Regions from separate parts of the Streptomyces sp. R818 genome, predicted to be linked through region 3. Evidence: riboswitches for the same ligand, from Rfam matches in the RefSeq annotation. Region 3 holds a riboswitch; each other region holds the start of a gene.
What was found. A riboswitch is a leader RNA that binds a small molecule or an ion and turns the genes downstream of it on or off. The one in region 3 is predicted to bind cobalamin.

Region 1 (3,297 bases), on a different contig from region 3:
CGCTCCGGCCAGGTCACCTGCGCGTCGGGGTAGTGGTCGGGGTGCAGGACTCCGCGCGCGGTGCGGGTCTTCTCCCAGGCGGGCAGCGGGCCGTTGCGCTCGGCCAGGTCGGCGGAGGCCTCGTACGCGGCGAGCATGATGCGCTCGGCAAGGCGCGTCGAAAGTGCTTTCGCCTGCGGCGAGTCGAAGGGCAGGCGCAGCTTGAAGAAGACGTCCTGGAGGCCCATCGCGCCGAGGCCGACCGGGCGCCAGCGGGCGTTGGAGCGGCCCGCCTGCTCGGTCGGGTAGAAGTTGATGTCGACGACGCGGTCGAGGAAGGTGACGGCGGTGCGGACCGTCTCGTCGAGCCGCTCCCAGTCGATGTCTCCGTCGACGACGAAGGCGCCCAGGTTGACCGACCCCAGATTGCAGACAGCGGTCTCCCCGTCGTCCGTCACCTCCAGGATCTCCGTGCACAGGTTCGAGGAGTGGACGGTGTGGCCGGGCTCCGCGGTCTGGTTGGCGGTGCGGTTGGCGGCGTCCTTGAAGGTCAGCCAGCCGTTGCCGGTCTGCGCGAGGGTGCGCATCATGCGGCCGTACAGCTCGCGCGCGGGGATCGTCTTCTGCGCCTTGCCGTCGGCCTCGGCAGCGCGGTACGCGGCGTCGAACTCGGCGCCCCACAGGTCCACGAGGTCGGGCACGTCGGCCGGGGAGAACAGCGACCAGGGGCCGTCGTCGGCGACGCGGCGCATGAACTCGTCGGGGATCCAGTGCGCCAGGTTGAGGTTGTGGGTGCGGCGCGCGTCCTCGCCGGTGTTGTCGCGCAGCTCCAGGAACTCCTCGATGTCGGAGTGCCAGGTCTCCAGGTAGACGGCGGCGGCGCCCTTGCGGCGCCCGCCCTGGTTCACGGCGGCGACCGACGCGTCCAGCGTCTTCAGGAACGGCACGATGCCGTTGGAGTGCCCGTTGGTGCCCCGGATCAGCGAACCCCGGCTGCGGATGCGGGAGTAGGAGAGTCCGATGCCGCCGGCGTGCTTGGAGAGGCGGGCCACCTGGTGGTAGCGGTCGTAGATCGAGTCCAGCTCGTCGAGCGGGGAGTCGAGCAGGTAGCAGCTCGACATCTGCGGGTGACGGGTGCCGGAGTTGAAGAGGGTGGGGGAGGAGGGGAGGTAGTCCAGGCGGCTCATGAGGCCGTAGAGGTCGGCGACCTCGCCCAGGGCGCGCACGGAATCGTCCTCGGCCAGACCGGTGGCCACGCGCAGCATGAAGTACTGCGGCGTCTCGATGACCTGGCGGGTGATCGGGTGGCGCAGCAAGTAACGGCTGTGCAGGGTGCGCAGGCCGAAGTAGCCGAAGCGGTCGTCGGCGCCGGTGTCGATGAGCGCGTCGAGCCGCGTCGCGTGTACGCGGGCGAACTCGGCGGTGCGGTCGGCGATCAGGCCCTCCCGGTGGCCGACCGCGATCGACCCCGTGAAGGAGGTGACCCCCTGCGTGGCTGCCTCGGCGGCGATGGTGAGCGTGAGCAGGCGGGCGGCGAGCCGGGAGTAGACCGGGTCCTCGGAGATCAGCCCGGCGGCGGCCTCGGTGGCCAGCTCGCGCAGCTCGGCCTCGTCGGCGCGGGCGCTGCGGCCGCGCAGCGCGGCGGCGGCGACGCGGCCGGGGTCGGCGCCCGGGAGGTCGGCGGTCAGCTCGGTCAGGGTGCGCAGCAGCGCGGTGCCCGGAGCGTCCTGCTCTTCTGCGGCTGAGACCGGTTCGGCGGGCGGCGCGATGGTCACTGGGGGCTCTCCCTCGCTCGGCTCGGGGCCTTGCGGGGAGGAGTGGCTCGGGCGCGCACGCAGGGGGGCGCCGTCGTCACCGGCCCATTCCGCGAGGCCCGGACGTCATCTCCGTCCGGGCCGGACGGCTCGGACGGGCTGCGGCAGGTCGTCGGACTCACGCGGGCGCGGCGGTATGCGCGCTACGTTCACCGTTGCGGGACAGTTCCGGATTTGCACCGGATTCCCCTGCGGCTGCAGCGAGAGCGAGCATACATGTTGTGCCGGGTGCGAGTGACGGGCCCATATCTTGTGTCGGCCGTGTCGTTCAGCGGCACGTACGAGGACGGGCCCCTCCGCGCAAGCAGAGGGGCCCGTCCTAAGGAACGTACGACTGGATCAGTGGCCGGAGCCCGCCCCCACGACCGGGAGGTCCGTCTGCACGCCCTTGTCGCCGGCGTCGGCCGTGTAGTCGCCGGGCGACGTCTCGTCGATGCCCTCGGGGGCCTTCGCCGCCCTCAGGACGAAGGTCAGGACGACGGTCACGATCACGTTCATCACGAACGCCGTCAGACCGATGTACCCGATCTCCCCGATGCCGGGAATCTCCTTCGAGGACCCGCCGAAGTGCGCCTGCGTCGGCGACGCCACCCCGTACGCGGCGAGCGTGCCGTACACCATGCCGACCGCCCAGCCCGCGATCAGCGCCCAGCGGTGGAACCAGCGGGTGAAGAGGCCGCCGACCAGCGCCGGCATGGTCTGCAGGATCCAGATGCCGCCGAGGAGCTGGAAGTTGATGGCGACGGTCTTGTCCATGGTGAGGACGAAGACGAGCGCGCCCACCTTCACGAGCAGCGACACGAGCTTGGAGACCTTGGTCTCCTGCGCCGGGGTCGCGTCGGGCTTGATGAAGTCCTTGTAGATGTTGCGCGTGAAGAGGTTCGCCGCGGCGATGGACATGATGGCCGCGGGCACGAGCGCGCCGATGCCGATGGCGGCGAACGCGACACCCGTGAACCAGTCGGGGAACATGTCCTCGAACAGCTGCGGGATCGCCAACTGCCCGTTCTGCACCTTGATCCCGGCCGCGATCGCCATGAACCCGAGCAGCGCGAGCAGGCCCAGCATGAGCGAGTACAGCGGCAGGATCGTGGTGTTGCGGCGGATCACGTCACGGCTCTTGGAGGAGAGCGTCGCGGTGATCGAGTGCGGGTACATGAACAGCGCGAGCGCCGAGCCGAGCGCGAGCGTCGCGTACGTCCAGTGGCCCGCCTCGCCCGGCGCGAGCGCCCCGACGGGTTTCCCTGTCGCCGGATTGAGCTGCTCGAACTTCTCGCCCGCCGCGGCGAAGATGTCGTCGAAGCCGCCCAGCTTGATCGGGATGTAGATGATGGCGACCGCGATGACGAGGTAGATCAGACCGTCCTTGACGAACGCGATCAGCGCGGGGGCGCGCAGGCCCGAGGAGTACGTGTACGCCGCGAGGACGCCGAAGGCGATGAGGAGCGGCAGGTCCTTGATGAACCAGTTGGTGTTCTCGCCGCCGCCGACGCCCATGACGTCG
Region 2 (3,297 bases), on a different contig from region 3:
CCGGCAACATGGAGCTGCGCCTGGACCGCTCGCTCGCCGACCGCCGCGTCCACCCGGCCGTCGATCTCGCCCCTTCCGGCACGCGCCGCGAAGAACTCCTGCTTTCCGCGACGGAGTTGACGGCCGAGCGCGGACTGCGCCGGGCGCTGCGGGACCGGGACGGCCACTCCTCCTACGAGGCGCTGCTCGACAGGCTGCGCCACACCCCCGACAACGCCGCGTTCCTGCGCCAGGTCCAAGCGACCGTGCCCACGGGCTGACCGCCGATTGCCGGGTCCGCGATCAGATACGTAATACTCGACGCATGACATCGAGCATTACGCGGCGTGGCGGTGACCCCGCCGTCACGGTGCGCCGGGCCACCGCGCGCGACGCCAGACGGCTGACCCGGCTCGTCCGCGGCTCCCGCGCCTACGAGGGCCCGTACGCGCCGATGGTCGCGGACTACCGGGTGGGCCCCGACTACATCGAGGCACACCGGGTCTTCGTCGCGGCCTCGCTCGCCGACGACCGCGTGCTCGGCTTCTACTCCCTGCTCCTCGCCCCGCCGGAGCTGGACCTGATGTTCGTCGCGAACGACGCGCAGGGAATGGGCATCGGGCGCCTGCTCGTCGCGCACATGCGGGACGAGGCGCACACCGCGGGCCTGGACCACGTACGCGTCGTCGCGCACCCGCCGGCGGAGGGCTTCTACCGCAGCGTCGGGGCGCACCGCACGGGCACGGCCGTCGCACGGCCCCCGGCCGTCGCATGGGACCGGCCGGAACTCGTCTTCCCCATCGGCCCCTCCGGCCGGGGGCTGTCCTAGGGCCTGTCGAAGGGCTTCCGCCCCCGGCCCGCGCGGCGCACACTCGGTGGCAATTCGAGCGGGCGGCAATGGGGCAAGGAGGCCACATTGGGCGGCAGCGAGACGCGCGGCGACGCGTTCGACGTGATCGTGGAGATCCCGCAGGGCTCCCGGAACAAGTACGAGATGGACCACGAACTCGGGCGGATCCGGCTCGACCGGATGCTGTTCACCTCGACCCAGTACCCCGCGGACTACGGCTACGTACAAGGCACCCTCGGCGGCGACGGCGACCCGCTGGACGCGCTGGTGCTGACCGGCGACGCGACGTTCCCCGGCTGCGTCATCGAGTGCCGGGCCATCGGCATGTTCGTGATGAGCGACGAGAAGGGCCCGGACGAGAAGATCCTGTGCGTGCCCGCGCACGACCCGCGCCACGCGGAGACCCAGGACATCGACGACCTCCCCGAGTTCGACCGCCTGGAGATCACCCACTTCTTCGAGGTCTACAAGGACCTGGAGCCCGGCAAGTCCGTCGAGGGCTCGCACTGGGAGGGCCGGGAGAAGGCGTACGAGGAGATCGGGCGGGCGCGCGAGCGCCGCGAGGGGTAGCCGCCCGGAGCAGCGCGCGGCCCGTCCTCTAAGGTGGGCGGGCCGTGGTGCTCGGGAAGACCGGTGACGGCCCTTCGGGGCCAAGTCCGGAGCGGCCCTCGCCACTGTGATCGGGTTCCGTGCCGTCCCGCTTCCGGGTCGGTGCGGAGCACGCCGTTCCACCGCGCCACTGGCCGCCTCCGGGCGGCTGGGAAGGCAGGAGCGGCGCGCCATGCCCGTAAGCCAGGAGACCGGCCACGGCATCTCACGAAGTGATCCACGAGGTGCTGGAGCGTGATCAAGGCATGACCCTGCCCGGAACCCCCGCGACTTTCCGCTGGCGCCGTGAGGACACCGTCCGTACGGCGGGTCTCCTCGCGGTGATCGCGGCGCTGCACGTCGTCGCGTTCGGCGTGCTGTTCCTTCTCGTCGTCCCCGAGCACTACGAGGTCGGCGACAAGGCGTTCGGCATCGGACTCGGCATCACCGCGTACACGCTCGGGATGCGGCACGCGTTCGACGCCGACCACATCGCGGCGATCGACAACACCACCCGCAAGCTGATGGCGGACGGCAAGCGGCCCGTGTCGGTCGGGTTCTGGTTCGCGCTCGGGCACTCCAGCGTGGTCGTCGCGATGGCGGCGCTCGTGGCGGGCGGCGCGGCGCTCGCCGGTGTGCTCCTGAACGACGAGTCCACCACGCACCAGGTCCTGGGCGTGGTGGGCACGACGGTGTCGGGCACGTTCCTGTACCTGATCGCGGCGCTCAATCTGGTGGCGCTCCTCGGCATCCTGAAGGTGTTCCGGGCGATGCGCGAAGGCTCGTACGACGAGCGGGAGCTGGAGGAACACCTGGACTCGCGGGGCTTCATGAACCGCATCCTCGGCCGCTTCACCAGGTCGATCACCCGCCCCGGCCAGATGTACCCGCTCGGCTTCCTCTTCGGCCTCGGCTTCGACACGGCGACCGAGGTGACCCTGATGGTGATGGCGGGCAGCGGGGCCGCGGCCGGGCTGCCCTGGTACGCGATCCTCTGCCTGCCCCTGCTCTTCGCGGCGGGCATGAGTCTGTTCGACACGCTGGACGGGACGTTCATGAACTTCGCGTACCAGTGGGCGTTCTCCAACCCGGTGCGCAAGGTGTTCTACAACCTCACGATCACCGGTCTGTCGATCGCGGTCGCGTTCTTCATCGGCACGATCGAGCTGGTCGGTGTCCTGCGCGAGAAACTCGCCCTCACGGACGCGGTGACCGGCTGGATCGCCGGGCTCGACCTCGACAACGTGGGGTACGTCATCGTCGGCCTGTTCGTCGCGGTGTGGGCGGCGGCGCTCGCCTACTGGCGTCTGGCCAAGGTCGAGCAGCGCTGGTCGGCACGGGTCGCCGAGGGCGGTTGAGGCGGGGCCGGAGTCGGGCTCCGGGGCGCGTGTGTCCGGCGGGGCGCGCGAATGCGGGCCGTTCGGCCCAGTGAGGAGGGTCACATGGCCCGATTGCCCCGGCCCGCGCCTTGGGGATACTGCTCAGCAGAGCCTCCCGTGCCCTCGCTCTCCCGCCGCGGCGCACGGTCGAGGCCCGGGCCCGCCGGTCGCAGTGGGGGGAGCTGCAATCGGCGGGCCCGGCACCTTTTCGCTCTTCGCTGGGCTCGGGGTGAGTTCTCCCGGGGCGGCCCGGCCAGGGCGGGCCTCACCCGGTCGGAGGTGCCCGGGGCGATAAGGTATCGGGTCGAACCGCCCGCGCCCGAGCACTCAGGAGCACCTACGTGACCGTAGCCATCGACTCGTCCGAGGCCCCCGTCCCGTCCGGCGAGAACAACGGGGAGGCGCCCGGCGCGGACGTACCGGCAGCCCGGCACGCGGGCACGGACGAGAAGACGGCCGGCCCGCTGGACACACCGGCCACATGGACTCCGCCCGGCGACG
Region 3 (3,297 bases):
CCGGTGACCAGCGAGACGAGTACGAACATCCGGGCCCGGAACCGTGCGACGTCCAGGCCGAGAGTGGCGGCGGCCTCTTCCCCGGCGAGCAGCAGGTTCAGGTTCGGGGCCTGCACCATGAGGACGGCGATGCCGAGCAGCAGGGCCAGCCCCGGCAGCCACAGCGACCCCCAGGACACACCGCCCAGACCGCCCAGCGTCCAGGCGAGGACGGTGCGCGCCTCGTTGCCGTTGTCCGTGGTCAGGAGCAGGAGGTTCAACAGGGCGCTGAGCACCGACGCCACCGCGACCCCGGCCAGGATCAGCCGCAGGGAGGTGATGCGGCCGCCGGTGCGGGCGGCGGCGTAGACGAGTACGAGCGCCCCCAGCGCTCCGGCGAAAGCGGCCGCCGACAGGGACACCGCCCCGAACAGGCTCACCCCGAACACGATCACCGCGACCGCGCCGAGTGAGGCGCCGGAGGACACCCCGAGCAGGTACGGCTCGGCGAGCGGGTTGCGGACCAGTGCCTGCAACGCCGTACCGACGACGGCGAGGCCGGCGCCGGTGACCGCGCCGAGCAGGACGCGGGGCCCGCGCACATCGAGGACGATCGTCTCCCGCGCCCGCGTCCAGGTCGGCTCCGACCAGTCGACGCCGAGCGCGTGCGTCACGATGCCCCACACCTGGGCGGGCGGCACGTGCACCGAGCCGAGAGCGAGCCCGGCGGTCAGGGAGGCGAGCAGGAGCACGCCGAGTACCACCAGGGTGAGGACGAACGAACCCCGGCGGCCCGCCTTCACCGCGGCGGAACTCCTGGCCTTCGCGACAGCCGGAGCGGTCACTTGAAGCTGTCCGGGTGCAGCCCGCGCGCCAGGTCGCCCACCGCGTCCGCCGACCGGACGCCGACCAGGGTGTCGGTCAGCGGCAGCACCACGAAACGCTTGTTCTTGATCGCGGGCACGTCGGCGAGTGCGGGCTGGGAGAGCAGGAACTTCTTCTTCTGCGCGACGCTGGTGCCCGCGTAGTCGTAGATGGCGATGACGTCGGGCTTGCGGTCCACGACCTGTTCCCAGGAGACGTCGCCGAACACGTCGTCCAGGTCGGCGAAGACGTTCTTGCCGCCCGCCAGTTTGATCAGTTCATTGCCCAGGCCCTTGCCGCCCGCGGTGAAGGCGGACTTGTCGCCGCTGTCGTAGACGAACACGGAGACGTCGTCCGCGTCCCGCACGGCCTTGCTCGCCTTGTCGACGCGGCCGCGCAGCTTGGAGACGAGGGCGGACGCGCGGTCGGAGACGCCGAAGATCTTGCCGATCGTGCGTATCTCGGTATACGTGTCCTGCATGGTCACCCCCTTCTTCCCGGCGCAGTTCTCCCGGTTGAGGTAGGTGTCGATGCCCGCGTCCTGGAACGCCTTGCGCGAGCGTCCCTCCTTCTCCGCGAACGCGCTGGCGTACCCGCCGTAGACGAAGTCGGGATCGGTGTCCAGGACCTTCTCGAACGACGGTGCCTCCTTCGACAGCTGCGGGATCGACGCGAAGTCCTTGCGCAGAGCGGGCAGAACCGCCGAGTCGGGATACGAGGTGCCGACCATCCGGTCCTTGAGGCCCAGCGAGAGCATCAGTTCGGCCGGGTGCTGGTGGATCGTCACCGCGCGGGACGGCGGCTTCGTGTACGTCGTCTTGACACCGCAGTTGTCGACGGTGACGGGGAAGCCCTTCGCCGCCGAGGCCCCGGCTTTCGGGGAGTCGGCGGACGTGCCCGATGAGCTGCACCCTGCTGTCAGCAGGATCGCCGACAGCGCGGTGGCAGCCGCGGCGAGACGCGCCGGACGCCGCCCGCGTGCGGCCGCGGCCGACGGGGAGAACGAGAAAAGGGAACGGTGGTGACCGTCGTGCATGGGAAGCCTCCTGCGGAGTCCGCGCTCCTCGGATCGGGCCCGCGACAGGTCAGTGACCTGACTTCCGCGTACGCCCTTCGAGACGCGCGCGGTCACAGTGGCGGGACCGTGCCGGACTCACACCGGCTTCCTGGCTCCTGCCGCGGCTTTGACCCGGTGATCGTACGTAATGACAAGGCAAACCAGGGAATCGGGTCGGATCGGGGTCGGGAGCCCCGATCCAGGACGATCGTGTCGCCGGCATCGACCTCGCCGCCGAACGTGGTGGTTCTGCCGGTCTTGGCCATGAACGCGACAGGCGATACCGTCTCTTCGTTATCGACGACGGTCGACGGAAGCCGGTGAGAACCCGGCACGGTCGCGCCACTGTGATACGGGACAGCATCTGTGTCCCGTGAGTCAGACCCGTGGCTGTCGTCCCTGTGCACCACCGAGATGGGACGCGAACTCCCGAGGAGGCCCTGCCATGGCGCAGCACGTCGCCCAGCCGACCGCCACCACCCCTGTCATACCGGCCAAGCTCCCCCTGAAGGACATAGCCCCGTGGGCCGTGTTCTTCGGTGTCCTGATGCTGGTTCTTCTGTACTTCGTCGGCGCCGAACAGGGAGCCACCTCCGTGTTCAGCGGCGCGGACGTCCATGAGTGGGTGCACGACGCCCGCCACCTGCTCGGCTTCCCCTGCCACTGACGTAAGGGACACCGAACAGCTCATGAACTCAACCACCGTACGCAGCCTGCTCGTTCGGGGCATGCTCGCCGGTCTCGCGGCGGGCGTGCTCGCCCTCGTCATCGCCTACTGGCTCGGCGAGCCGATGGTCGACAAGGCGATCGGCTTCGAGGAGGCCCACGCCGGTCACTCGCACGGTGACGAGGTCGAACTCGTCTCGCGCAGCCTCCAGTCCACGGCCGGACTCGCTACCGGCGTCCTCGTCTACGGGGTCGCCTTCGGCGGCATCGCGGCGCTCGCCTACTGCTTCGCGCTCGGCCGGGTGGGCCGCTTCGGCCCGCGCGCCACGGCGCTGCTGCTGTCCGGCTGCGCCCTGCTCGCGGTCTACGTCGTGCCGTTCCTGAAGTACCCCGCGAACCCGCCGGCCGTCGGCAACCCCGACACCATCGGCAAGCGGACCACGCTGTACTTCCTGATGATGGTGCTGAGCGTGCTCATCGCGGTCGCGGCGACGATGCTCGGCAAGCGGCTGGCCCCGCGTCTGGGCACCTGGTGGGCCACCGTGGTCGCGGTCCTCGGCTTCGCCGTCGTCATCGGCCTGGCCTTCCAGTTCCTGCCCGTGATCAACGAGGTGCCCGAGCACTTCCCGGCCGCTGTGCTCTGGCGCTTCAGGCTCTCCGCCCTCGCCATCCAGATCACGCTGTGGACCGGATTCGGCCTGCTCTTCGGCGAGTTGGCCGAGCGCCTGCTC
Region 4 (3,297 bases), 220 kb from region 3:
GGCGGGGCGGACCACCGTGGTCGTCACTTGTCGAGGCCGAACTCGCGCAGCGCGGCGGCCACCTTCTCCACGCCCTCGACGGTGCGGATGGTGGGGTTGAGGGCCTGCCCGCTGAGCAGCACGTACCGCTTCTCGCGCACGGCCGTCATGTTCTTGGTGACCGGGTCGGACTCCAGGAACCTGATCTTCTGCGCGGCGGACTCGGCGGACTGGGAGCGGCGGGTGAGGTCGCCGATGACGAGGACGTCCGGGTCGCGGTCCGCGACCGTCTCCCAGTTGATCTGCGGCCACTCCTCGTGGGTGTCGTCGAAGACGTTGCGCACGCCGAGTTCCTTGGTGACGATGCCGGGCGCGCCGCAACAGCCCGCCATGTAGGGCGAGTCGGAGTTGGCGAACCAGTACAGGACGCTCACGCCGTCGGCGTCGATCCCGGTCGTCGCCTTGTCGACCCGGGACGTGAGCTGAGCGACGAGCTTCTCGCCGCGCTCCTCGACGTCGAAGATCCGCGCCAGGTCACGTATCTCGCCGTAGACCGTGTCCATCGTCAGCGCGCTGGTGCGGACGCCGTCGCCGTCCCCGCTGTTGTCCTTGCCCGCGCAGTCGCTGGGGGAGAGGTAGGTGGGCACGCCGAGCTTCTCGAACTTGTCGCGCGGTGCCACGCCGCCCTTGCCGATCGTGTACTGGAAGGAGGCGGCGGCGAAGTCCGGTTCGGTGTCGAGGACCTTCTCGAAGGAGGGGTAGCGGTCGGCGAGGCGCGGCACCTTCGCGTTCGCCTTCTCCAGGCCCTTGAGGACAGGGTCGGTCCATGTCGCGGTGCCGACCATCCGGTCCGCGAGCCCGAGCGAGAGCAGGATCTCCGCCGAGCCCTGGTCGAGGGCGACGGCCCGGCGCGGGGTGTGCGCGACGCGGACCGTCGCGCCGCAGTTGTCGAGGGTGACGGCGGCGCCTGCACCCTGGGCGGCGTCGGCGGAGCCGTCGCCACCGCCGCACGCGGTCAGGAGAAGGGCGCCCGCCCACAGCGGTGCGAAGTGGCGGAGTCGACGTGCGAAGGGCACGGGGGTTCCTCTGCGTCCAGGGCCCATACGCGGAGCCGGCCTACGGTTCACCCCCGGCCGGGTCTCGGTCCGGAGGCCGCCAGCAGGTCTTCGGACTCGGGATCGTCCAGGCGGAGCGCCTTCCCGAACCGTCGACCGGCTCAGTGGCAGTGGCCCCGCCCGTCCCCCTCACCGCTGCGCGTCAGCTCCGGACTCTCACCGGATTCCCTGACCCGTACGCGCTCCCTACAGAACGCACAAAGGTACGACTGGCTCACGGAACGTATCACGGGCCCACCCACGCCCCCGAAATCCGTTCGCCGCCCGCGCCCCGCCCGCCTAGCCTGCCTCGCGTGATGACAGCGGACGACGTACGAGGCGTCCTCGCCCTGCTGCGGGAGGCCGGGGCGGACGTGTGGATCGGCGGCGGCTGGGGCATCGACGCCCTCGTCGGCGAAGAGACCAGGGACCACCGCGACCTCGATCTCATGCACCGGCACGAGCAGGAGCCCGCCGTGCTCGCCGCCCTCACCGGCGCAGGGTTCGCCGAGACCCTCGACTGGCGCCCCGCGCGCTTCGTCCTCGCCCACCCCGACGGCCGCGAACTCGACCTGCACCCCTTGCGCTTCGCCGCCGACGGGTCGGCCGAGCAGTCCTCGCTCGACCCGGAGCGGCCGTTCCGTTACCCGGCGGAGGTCTTCGTCACCGGCACGATCGCGGGGGAGCCGGTCCCGTGCCTCTCGGCCGAGCAGCAGGTGCGCTTCCACCAGGGCTACGAGCCCGCCGACCGCGACCGGCACGACATGGCGCAGCTGCGCCGGGTCTTCGGCATCGCCACGCACTTCTGACCGGGCGGCGCCTCAGTAGGAGACGGGGTCGCGGACGATCGGGCATGTCATGCAGTGGCCGCCGCCCCGGCCGCGGCCGAGTTCCGCGCCGACGATCGTGACGACCTCGACGCCCGCCTTGCGCAGCAGCGTGTTGGTCTGGGTGTTGCGGTCGTAGGTGACGACGACCCCGGGCTCCAGGGCGACCGCGTTGTTGCCGCTGTCCCACTGCTGGCGCTCGGAGGCGTACACGTCGCCGCCGGTCTCGATGACCCGTAGCCCCGGCAGGCCGAGCCCCCGCGCGACGACGTCGACGAACGGGGTCGTCCCCTCGTCGGTGATGTCGAGCCCCGGCGCCTTGTCGCTGGGGCGCAGCGAGAACGTGTGCACCGAGTCCATGATCCGCGGGTAGAGCGTGACGATGTCCCGGTCGGCGAAGGTGAAGACGGTGTCCAGATGCATCGCCGCGCGCAGCTTCGGCATCCCGGCGACGATGACGTGCTCGGCCGCGCCCTTCTCGAACAGGGCGGTCGCGACCTGCGTGATCGCCTGCCGCGAGGTGCGCTCGCTCATGCCCATCAGGACGACGCCGTTGCCGACCGGCATGATGTCGCCGCCCTCGAACGTGGCCTGACCCCAGCCCTGTTCGGGGTCGCCCCACCAGACGGTCGAGCCCGCGAACTCCGGGTGGAAGCGGTAGACCGCCTTCATCAGGAGGGTCTCGTCGTGGCGTGCGGGCCAGAACAGCGGGTTCAGCGTCAGGCCGCCGTAGAGCCAGCAGGTGGTGTCGCGCGTGTAGAGCGTGTTGGGCAGCGGCGGCATCAGGTACTCGCGCACTCCGCTGGACTCGCGCGCCATCGACACGTACGCGGAGCGGTACTCGTCCGGCAGATCGGTGGTGGCGAGCCCGCCGATGAGGAACTCGGCGAGCTTCTCCGGCCGCAGCGTCTCCAGGAAGGCGCGGGTGTCGTCGATGAGCCCGACCCCCACCTGATTGGCGACGATCTTGCGGTCGAGCAGCCAGTCCTTCGCCTCGGGCAGCGCCATCGTCTGCGCGAGCACCTCGTGCAGCTCGACGACCTCGATGCCGCGCTGCCGCATCTTGTTGACGAAGTCGGCGTGGTCGCGCTGCGCGTTCTCCACCCACATCACGTCGTCGAAGAGGAGGTCGTCGGAGTTGGTCGGGGTCAGCCTGCGGTGGGCGAGCCCCGGCGCGCAGACGAGGACCTTGCGGAGCCGGCCCACCTCGGAGTGGACGCCGTAGGCGGCGGACGCGGGTGTCTCGTGGTCGGTCACGGTGTGCCTCCGGGCTTCGGGAAGGGGGTCACGGGTCTCACAGGCTGATCCAGCCCGCCGCCAGGGCGACGACGCCGAGCACGGCACCGGCGACGGAGACGGCGATGACGACCAGCTCGCCCGGCGAGAACAGGCGCCGG

Region 1: it holds a riboswitch for cobalamin, as region 3 does, so the genes downstream of both, N5I75_RS02475 (ribonucleoside-diphosphate reductase subunit alpha) here and N5I75_RS32645 (ABC transporter substrate-binding protein) in region 3, are expected to answer to the same signal.
Region 2: it holds a riboswitch for cobalamin, as region 3 does, so the genes downstream of both, nicT (Nickel transporter NicT) here and N5I75_RS32645 (ABC transporter substrate-binding protein) in region 3, are expected to answer to the same signal.
Region 4: it holds a riboswitch for cobalamin, as region 3 does, so the genes downstream of both, N5I75_RS31625 (ABC transporter substrate-binding protein) here and N5I75_RS32645 (ABC transporter substrate-binding protein) in region 3, are expected to answer to the same signal.

Annotation. Positions count from the first base shown of each region.
Region 1 is NZ_JAOCNE010000001.1:554,721-558,017, reverse strand. Features, by position in the region: gene N5I75_RS02475 (ribonucleoside-diphosphate reductase subunit alpha) at 1-1,754, opposite strand, end outside; cobalamin riboswitch at 1,880-2,008, opposite strand; gene mctP (monocarboxylate uptake permease MctP) at 2,133-3,297, opposite strand, start outside.
Region 2 is NZ_JAOCNE010000013.1:66,165-69,461, forward strand. Features, by position in the region: gene rho (transcription termination factor Rho) at 1-260, shown strand, start outside; gene N5I75_RS29765 (GNAT family N-acetyltransferase) at 305-808, shown strand; gene N5I75_RS29770 (inorganic diphosphatase) at 896-1,399, shown strand; cobalamin riboswitch at 1,428-1,652, shown strand; gene nicT (Nickel transporter NicT) at 1,684-2,775, shown strand.
Region 3 is NZ_JAOCNE010000014.1:239,675-242,971, forward strand. Features, by position in the region: gene N5I75_RS32640 (FecCD family ABC transporter permease) at 1-824, opposite strand, end outside; gene N5I75_RS32645 (ABC transporter substrate-binding protein) at 821-1,879, opposite strand; cobalamin riboswitch at 1,910-2,051, opposite strand; cobalamin riboswitch at 2,159-2,308, shown strand; gene N5I75_RS32650 (CbtB domain-containing protein) at 2,346-2,567, shown strand; gene N5I75_RS32655 (CbtA family protein) at 2,590-3,297, shown strand, end outside.
Region 4 is NZ_JAOCNE010000014.1:20,232-23,528, forward strand. Features, by position in the region: gene N5I75_RS31620 (FecCD family ABC transporter permease) at 1-27, opposite strand, end outside; gene N5I75_RS31625 (ABC transporter substrate-binding protein) at 24-1,082, opposite strand; cobalamin riboswitch at 1,120-1,312, opposite strand; gene N5I75_RS31630 (nucleotidyltransferase domain-containing protein) at 1,391-1,882, shown strand; gene N5I75_RS31635 (arginine deiminase) at 1,895-3,157, opposite strand; gene N5I75_RS31640 (basic amino acid/polyamine antiporter) at 3,195-3,297, opposite strand, start outside.